Regions from separate parts of the Cytobacillus sp. FSL W8-0315 genome, predicted to be linked through region 2. Evidence: riboswitches for the same ligand, from Rfam matches in the RefSeq annotation. Region 2 holds a riboswitch; the other holds the start of a gene.
The links. A riboswitch is a leader RNA that binds a small molecule or an ion and turns the genes downstream of it on or off. The one in region 2 is predicted to bind S-adenosylmethionine.
Positions count from the first base shown of each region.

Region 1 (4,175 bases), 920 kb from region 2:
GCCGATGTTAATTGTTTTGGCTCCATCAGAAACGGATTCAGAAACAATTTCATCCAGTAATGGAACCATTGTATCAAGACCCTCAATTGAGAATCTTTTCTGGCCAACGAATGTTTTATGAAGGAATTTTTCAAATTCCTCAACTTCAGTCAGTCTTCTTAAAACTTTCAGTTTTTCTGCCTTCTGCATTGACAGTTTATGGCTGTTGGCCCCTATTTTACGGCGAAGCCAGTCTTTTTCGTTTTCATCAAATATATGCTGGAATTCAAACGCAATTGGTCCCATATAAGCGCTTTTCAGGAATTCAATTGCTTCAAGTCCGTTGCGTAATGGATAGGTGGCGTCTTTAGTAATGACACCGGCAGGAATCTCTTTTAAATCATTTTCAGTTAAGCCATATTTGCTCAGTTCGAATAATGCACTTTCAGATTTATTGTTACCCAGCGGATAAATATCTGCAGCCAAGTGGCCATATGTGCGGATATTATCAGCAAGGCGAATCGCAGCAAGTGTTTTTTCAAGCTGTCCGGCATTCATTGGCTGATTTGCTGATGAAGCCATTTGCGGAGTTCCTTCACTCGCTAGAGGGGAACCATTTCTTTCAAAGTAGTCTTTCATTTCAGGATCGATAGAAGATGGATCCTCTAAGTATCTTTCATATAGTTCAATAACGTAGCCAAGGTTGGGGCCATGAAATCCTTGTTCAAAAGGTCCCTCACCATTCGATGGCTTTTTCATGGAAAATTACCTCCATAACTGTTTTTAAGTAAATAATTCAAATACATTTTTCTCCCCTGAAAATACAATACCCGTCTATATGATGCATTAACGTTTTATTTTTACGAATAATAATATTTTTCAGAGGATAAAACGTTTCCACAGTTATTCTAACACGGAAAATCTAGTTGTACAAAGATAAAAACATGAATATAGTGGAAAACTATTAAAAATTTTTTTTTAGTAATTACTTATTCTAATAAAATGTTTTGTTAAATGTTAAACAATTATAAATAAGAAATAACTGGGTGGTTTTTAGGGGTTCATTTTAGATTGTTATTATACTTAAAATGTTGCCCGCTGATTTCAGCACGGGACCTTCTTTCCGCCGGGAGGAACAGAGGTCCTCAGCTCCGCCTGCGCGGTCTCCCGCTCCCTCTCCTGCCGCAGGACATTTAAAAAGGCTTCCTTGACTAATACCGCACGACGAAAATGCGGATGAATTTTCGAGAATCATGTGCCCATAGCGATGATCAGTTCAGGTTAATAACTAAGTTCAAGCAAAAATTCAAAAACATTTTGTAAAAGCACTTTCTTATATAGAAGACAAAATAAAAAAGCCGGCAGTCGTCCGGCTTTAAAAAGTCTCAACTAAGTTAATATAGATTTGTTTCACTGCATTCGCATTTTTTCTGTTTTCTTTTAGGGAAGATTCAATTGCTTCTCTCGTTTCCACAGGAAAATCAAAATGGCCGCAAGTTGTACATTTTTCGAACATGGACCCAGAAACATTTACTTCAATGCCATCCATGGTCTGGAATACTGCTGGACCCTCGGATTCCGCAAACCGGTGGCGGCAGTGGCTATGTTCACGCATATTAGCTCCCCTCCAAGAAAAATTTCATTTACGTTCATTATAAAACAAATATTCTGAACTTTAAAGTGATCCCCTTCTAACATTTTATGCCAGGTTTTTTTCAAAAGAATAATTTGTGTATTTTTAAGACACATTAAAATTATTCAAATTCAGGAGGTTTTTCCATGAATATTGGCAGAGCAAAAGAGATTGCTGAGTCTGCTGAAATGCACTGTGTTACTTTGAATGGCATCCCGATCATCATTCAGCATGTAGATGAGCAGACTAAGACAGCACGTGTTTACACAAAAGCAGATTCTGAAAAAGAAATGGATGTGCCGGTTAACGATTTGATTGAAGAATGAATACCCCAAAAAAACTTTCCAGAATCTGATGGGAAGTTTTTTTGTTCAAAATTTTCCTCATTCCCCCTAAAAAATGGAGACTGAGGGCAAAAGGACGCAAGATACCTGGTCGGATATTTTTTATAACATAAAATATTCAAAAAAGTGTTGACGATTAGCGGTTTACTGTAGTAAAGTTTAGAGAAAATTTAATATTTGATTTCTTATCCAGAGAGGTCGAGGGTAAGGCCCGACGACGCCTCAGCAACCAGCAATCATTTTTTTGATTGAAAAGGTGCTAATTCCTGCAAGTTTCTAAAACTTGAAAGATAAGAAGAATGGCTGATCACATTAAAAAGTCTTCTTCTTATAGAAGGCTTTTTTTTTATTTTTTATAAGGAGTGGTTACAAGCATGTATAATATTGACACCAGATTAGCGCAAATCGGAAACAGGAGCGAGTCAGCAACAGGTGCTGTCAACCCGCCCGTATATTTTTCCACGGCATATCGCCATGAAGGCATTGGCCAGTCAACTGGCTTTGACTATAGCAGAACAGGCAACCCTACCCGCCAGCTGCTTGAGGAGGCAATCGCCGATCTGGAAGAAGGCGACCAAGGCTATGCCTGCAGTTCTGGAATGGCCGCAATTCTTACCATTCTTTCTCTTTTTAAATCCGGAGATGAATGGATTGTATCAAAGGATTTATATGGCGGTACATATCGTCTGCTTGAACAGGGCTTCAAGAAGTGGGGACTTCAGTGCAAATATGTAAATACCAGCAATTCCGAAGATGTTGAACTATTAATCACGGAAAAGACCAAGGCAATATTTCTGGAGACTCCAACTAATCCGCTTATGGAACAGACTGACATTCAATTGATAGCAGACATTGCCCAAAAGCATAATATCCTCCTTATAGTTGATAACACGTTTTATACCCCTCTCCTTCAGCAGCCGTTAAAGCTTGGAGCTGATATTGTGATCCATAGTGCAACCAAGTATCTTGGCGGGCATAATGATGTCCTTGCCGGATTAATTGTTGCAAAAGGCAAAGAGTTATGTGAGGCACTGGCGATGAACCACAATGCCGCAGGTGCTGTCCTTAGCCCTTTTGATTCATGGCTGTTGATCAGAGGGATGAAGACACTCTCTCTCCGCATGGAACGTCATGAAGAAAATGCGAAGGAATTAGCAGAATTTTTATCGGGCCACGATGCAGTAACAGATGTCCTTTATCCCGGCAAGGGCGGCATGATATCATTCCGAATCAAGGATGAATCCTGGGTGAATCCATTTCTGCAGAGCCTCTCCCTTATCTCCTTTGCTGAAAGCCTCGGAGGAGTCGAGAGTTTCATAACTTATCCAGCAACCCAGACACATGCGGACATTCCTGAAGAAATCCGTATTGAAACCGGTGTCTGTAATAGGCTTCTGCGTTTCTCGGTTGGAATAGAAAATGCAGAAGATTTGAAGGCGGATCTTGAACATGCTTTTGCTAAGGTTATTAAGGAGGCAGTACGATGAGTTCGAATTACACATTCCAAACGAAATTACTTCACAATAATCAAAAATTCGACCCGGAAACAGGAGCTGTCAGTGTACCGATCCAGCATGCCTCCACTTTTCATCAAAAAGATATTGATGTGTTCGGAAAATATGATTACAGCCGCAGCCTGAATCCAACAAGGGAAGCACTTGAAGAAGTCATCGCGGAGCTTGAAGAAGGTATTAGAGGGTTTGCCTTTTCTTCTGGAATGGCTGCCATTTCTACAGCATTCCTCCTCTTATCTCAGGGAGATCATGTTGTCATTACAGAAGATGTATATGGCGGAACCTATCGAATGACAACAGAAGTCCTGTCCCGCTTTGGCATTGAGCACACATTTGTTGATATGACAAATCTTGAGGAAGTAAAAGAAGCAATCCGTCCCAACACGAAAGTTTTCTATGTAGAGACTCCTTCCAACCCGCTGCTGAAAGTGACAGATATACAGGCCATCAGTTCACTTGCAAGACAGCATGGAGCCTTGACATTTGTGGATAATACCTTCCTGACCCCTGCCCTTCAAAAACCGCTTTCTTTAGGTGCAGATATAGTGCTGCACAGCGCAACCAAATTTTTATCCGGACACAGCGACGTCGTGGCTGGCCTAGCGGTTGTGAAAGATCCGGATTTAGGTGCAAGACTTGCTTTTCTCCAGAACTCCTTTGGAGCCGTTTTGGGTGTTCAGGATGCGTGGCTTGTGCTGAGAGGCA
Region 1 is NZ_JBBOOC010000001.1:3,441,942-3,446,116, reverse strand. Features, by position in the region: gene sucA (2-oxoglutarate dehydrogenase E1 component) at 1-738, opposite strand, end outside; gene MKY20_RS17600 (hypothetical protein) at 1,355-1,594, opposite strand; gene MKY20_RS17595 (H-type small acid-soluble spore protein) at 1,759-1,938, shown strand; SAM riboswitch class I at 2,139-2,253, shown strand; gene MKY20_RS17590 (methionine biosynthesis PLP-dependent protein) at 2,331-3,443, shown strand; gene metC (cystathionine beta-lyase) at 3,440-4,175, shown strand, end outside.
Region 1: linked by a shared signal. The riboswitch ahead of MKY20_RS17590 (methionine biosynthesis PLP-dependent protein) and the one ahead of mtnW (2,3-diketo-5-methylthiopentyl-1-phosphate enolase) in region 2 are both predicted to bind S-adenosylmethionine.

Region 2 (4,175 bases):
TCCCCTCCCATTGAGAAGGAGCAAAGTGCTTCATGATATGAATGATGTTATCGTTTTCGGTAATAGTTCCATCAAAATCACAAAATACCGCCACTTTAGCCATTCTTTACAGCCACCTCTTTGTACCCCCACAGATCAATCGCTTTTTTTAATTCAGGGAAGTTTGATGGAGCATCTGTTAAAGAAGCCCCATTTAAAATTAAATCTATTGCCTGGCGGAATGCCAAACCGCCTCCTCTTGCCCCATCCGGATGCCCATGTACGCCACCTCCGGCATTAATTACACTGTCTATTCCGAAGTCTTCGAAAAGCAAAGGTACAAGACCCGGATGGATGCCGGCTGATGGAACCGGAAAGGTTCTTTTGCAGAAATCATTCCTAGTCAGGGTATCCCCAATTGATAAGGCCAGAGTTTTTTCAAGGGCAACCGATCCATAAGGTGAAGGGAATAGAGAAAAGTCTGCGCCTGCATACCTGAGGAGTTTGCCTAAAAGCAAAGGATAGGAAATCCCATAAACACTTGAAGCAGAAAGAGCTCCACTAACTGCAGGATGTGCCATGATAGGCAGCCCTATCTCATCATCTTCTCTTAATGACTGCAAAACATCGAGCCCATACGAGAATACGTTGAAGAGAAGAAGATCTGCACCAAGTCTGGATGCTTTCCTTGCCTTATCTTTTAAATCAAAAGACCTGCCTGTTAAATTCACAGCATATAGGGTACGGTGGCCTGTTTCCTCATAAACCTGCCTTAGCACTTCTTTGCCTTCGGTTATCCGGGCTTCAAAAGGTGTAAGGCGGTTTTCAAATAGAATTTCATCATCTTTTACAAGGTCGATGCCGCCAAGGGCCTGTTCCCTCAGCTGCGAAGTTAAAAAATCCATGTCTTTGCCCAGCACCCCTTTGAAGATGCTCATCAGAAGGGGTCTATCATATACATTCAGTTTTTCCCTCAGTCCGTCAATCCCGAATCGTGGCCCAGGAAAAAAGCTTTTAAGTTCATTGGAAAACTGTAAATCTAACAATTTAATCTTTCCATCCAATGATAGTTTTCCAAAGACTGTTGTTAATATTGCCGGTAAATCAGGACTGAAATTAACAGTTGGATAGGCAATCTTAATGACTGCGGCTGTTTCCTTTTTTTCTTCATCTTTAGTATAGTCTTCAACAGAAACGACCCTGCCTTTATGCTTTTCCAGCTGCTGTTTTTCTAGTTCCGGCAAATGGGTCCATGACCCGACCGTTAAGCCTAAAGCGATCTCCTCGGCCTTTTTCTCCGGGTTATGTTTTTCATCATGAACCAGATACGTTGCAATAATTTCACTCATGTATATTCTTCCTTTCAAAAATCAAAGAATGAAAACAATAAAAAACCTCTTCAAATAAGAAGAGGTTAGGATAGCAATCTAACATCTTCTTATCTTTCAGCTATAAGCTGCAAGATTTAGCACCGTGCTCATGTATAAGTCGGTTGCCGGGCTTCATAGGGCTAGTCCCTCCGCCTGCTCTTGATAAGAAAACGAAACGAGTATTCAGTTAATTTAGAATTAAAATTTAATTAGAATTATGACAGTGCTTAATATTTTTGTCAATTGAATTATGAGAAAAATTTAAAATAAATTTAATTTTTTTATTCTGCCCACTGCTTCTTTAAGTCTCTCCTCAGATGTCAGTAAACCCGCTCTCACATACCCTTCTCCAAAATCACCAAATCCGATGCCTGGTGCAACCGCAATATGCGCTTTATCCAAGAGATAGTCAGCAAACTCTTCCGATGTAAATTGTTCAGGGACCTTGAGCCATGCAAAAAAAGAGCCTTTAGGAGCTTGAACATTCCAGCCGATTTCCCTGAGGCCAGAGATGAATGTATTACGTCTGGATTCGTATATGGAATTCAATTCTTTAACACAATCCTGTGGTCCTGACAGAGCAACTGCTGCAGCTTCCTGAACAGCACCAAACAAGCTGACGTATAGATGATCCTGCATAAGGTTCAGTGCTGCGATGACACTTGCATTTCCAGCTGCAAATCCAACTCTCCAGCCTGCCATATTAAATGTTTTTGAAAGTGTATAAATTTCAATTCCGACCTCTTTTGCCCCTTCTGCCTGAAGAAAGCTTTCAGGCTTTATGCCGTCAAAACCAATTCCTCCATATGCAAAATCATGGACGATGCAAATACCATGGCTTCTGCTCAAATCAACTGTTTCTTGAAAAAAGTCCTTGTTTGCCACTGCTCCAGTGGGATTATTTGGATAATTAAGGAACATCAGTTTGGCTGCATTAAGCTGGTCTGCTGACAATTCACTGTATACTGGCAGGAAGTTATTTTCTTCTCTTAGAGACATTGTCACCATTTTTGCTTTGGCAAGTGCAACACCTGACCAATAATCAGGATATCCCGGGTCCGGAACCAATACGCTGTCCCCAGGGTTTAAAAGGCATTGAGGGATTTCAACCAATCCTGCTTTACCACCAAAAAGGATGGCTATTTCGGTTTCAGGATCCAATTCAACATTAAATTCCCTTTTATAAAAGTCAGCAGCTGCCTTTTTTAAATACGGGAAGCCCTGGAAAGGGGAATATTTATGGTTTTGCGGATTATCGGCTGCACTTTGAAGACTCTTGACAATATGCTCTGGTGTAGGCATGTCAGGATTGCCCTGTCCAAGATTGATGACATCATGCCCTTGTTGGAGTTTTCTCCCCACTTTGGCTGTCAAAGATGCAAAAAACTGTTTAGGCAGACTTTTCAAAAGATCTGATTGCGGATAATTTACCAAATTGTTCACCTGCTTAAAAAAAAGATTGAAAATATAGTCACAAATGATATAACGTAAATGGTAAGATGTAAAGTAAAATTTTGAAAATTTCCATCTATCGGACTAATTTTACCATAAGGATATGATGATTGCGGGGGAGTTTTATGAAATTAAAGATTGCCTGTTTGCAAATGGATATTGCATTTGGAAAACCTGAGGATAATTTTAAAGCAGCCGAAATCATGATTAAAAAGGCGCTTAGGGATAAACCGGATGTTATTGTGCTGCCGGAACTTTGGACGACTGGTTATGACTTGACCAGATTGGGTGAAATTGCAGACCAGGATGCAGAATCATCGCTAGTCTTTTTGAAAGAGGCCGCACAGAGCAATCGGGTTCATATGATTGGCGGATCTGTTGCAAAGAAAACACCCGATGGCATTTACAACACTCTGCTGATTGTAGATAACCAAGGTGACCTTATACATGAATACAGCAAGCTGCACTTGTTCAAGCTGATGAATGAACATCTCTATCTGAACGGAGGGACAGCCAAGGGAGTTTTTTCACTGGAAAATAGGAAGTTTGCAGGGATGATTTGTTATGATATCCGTTTTCCTGAGTGGGTGCGGACCCATACAGCGGAAGGTGCTGAAGCTTTATTTGTAGTAGCTGAATGGCCATTGGCCCGGCTGGCACATTGGCGGGCACTTTTGATTGCGCGTGCCATTGAAAACCAGTGCTACGTAATTGCATGCAACCGCTCCGGGTCTGATCCTGACAATGTCTTTGCTGGCCATTCGATGATTATAGATCCTTGGGGAGAAGTGCTTGCAGAAGGTTCTGAAACGGAAGAAATCCTATATGCTGAGATAGACCTGGAAAAAGTGAAAGAAGTCCGCAGCATGATTCCGATTTTTACCGACCGCAAACCGGATTATTACTATTGAAGGCATGCATGGCCCTAACTGGGGCCCTGCCTTGCTTTACCCTTCTATTTTCGCCCACATTTCCGGAGGGTTTAATTCATAAATGCCATTTTCCCTGTACATATAATGATTTATAATAAATTCTCTGCGTATCGTAGCATAGTCTTCATGATACTGTTGAATATATTCGTTGAGCTCTTTTTCTTCATATTTTTTCCCCATTTTCAATCCTTTGATTAGATGCTCAAAAACCATGAGTCTCTTCTTCCTCTGTGCAGGAATATTCTTCAGCTTTCCATCTTTGGTAAAGAAATTTTCAATAACCTTCTGGCTTTCTATATTTTGTTCTTCCATTTTCTTAACCTCCTCTTTATCTGCCAATTTTGCAAGAACACCTGATTGGTGTTTCAGTACGGATTCATTTAAATAAAAATAAACAGTATTTTTATCTCTTCTCTGATAAACAAGGTTTATTTCCCTCAGT
Region 2 is NZ_JBBOOC010000001.1:4,362,409-4,366,583, forward strand. Features, by position in the region: gene MKY20_RS22385 (2-hydroxy-3-keto-5-methylthiopentenyl-1-phosphate phosphatase) at 1-103, opposite strand, end outside; gene mtnW (2,3-diketo-5-methylthiopentyl-1-phosphate enolase) at 96-1,328, opposite strand; SAM riboswitch class I at 1,415-1,518, opposite strand; gene MKY20_RS22395 (pyridoxal phosphate-dependent aminotransferase) at 1,611-2,783, opposite strand; gene MKY20_RS22400 (carbon-nitrogen family hydrolase) at 2,927-3,712, shown strand; gene MKY20_RS22405 (DUF2087 domain-containing protein) at 3,749-4,175, opposite strand, start outside.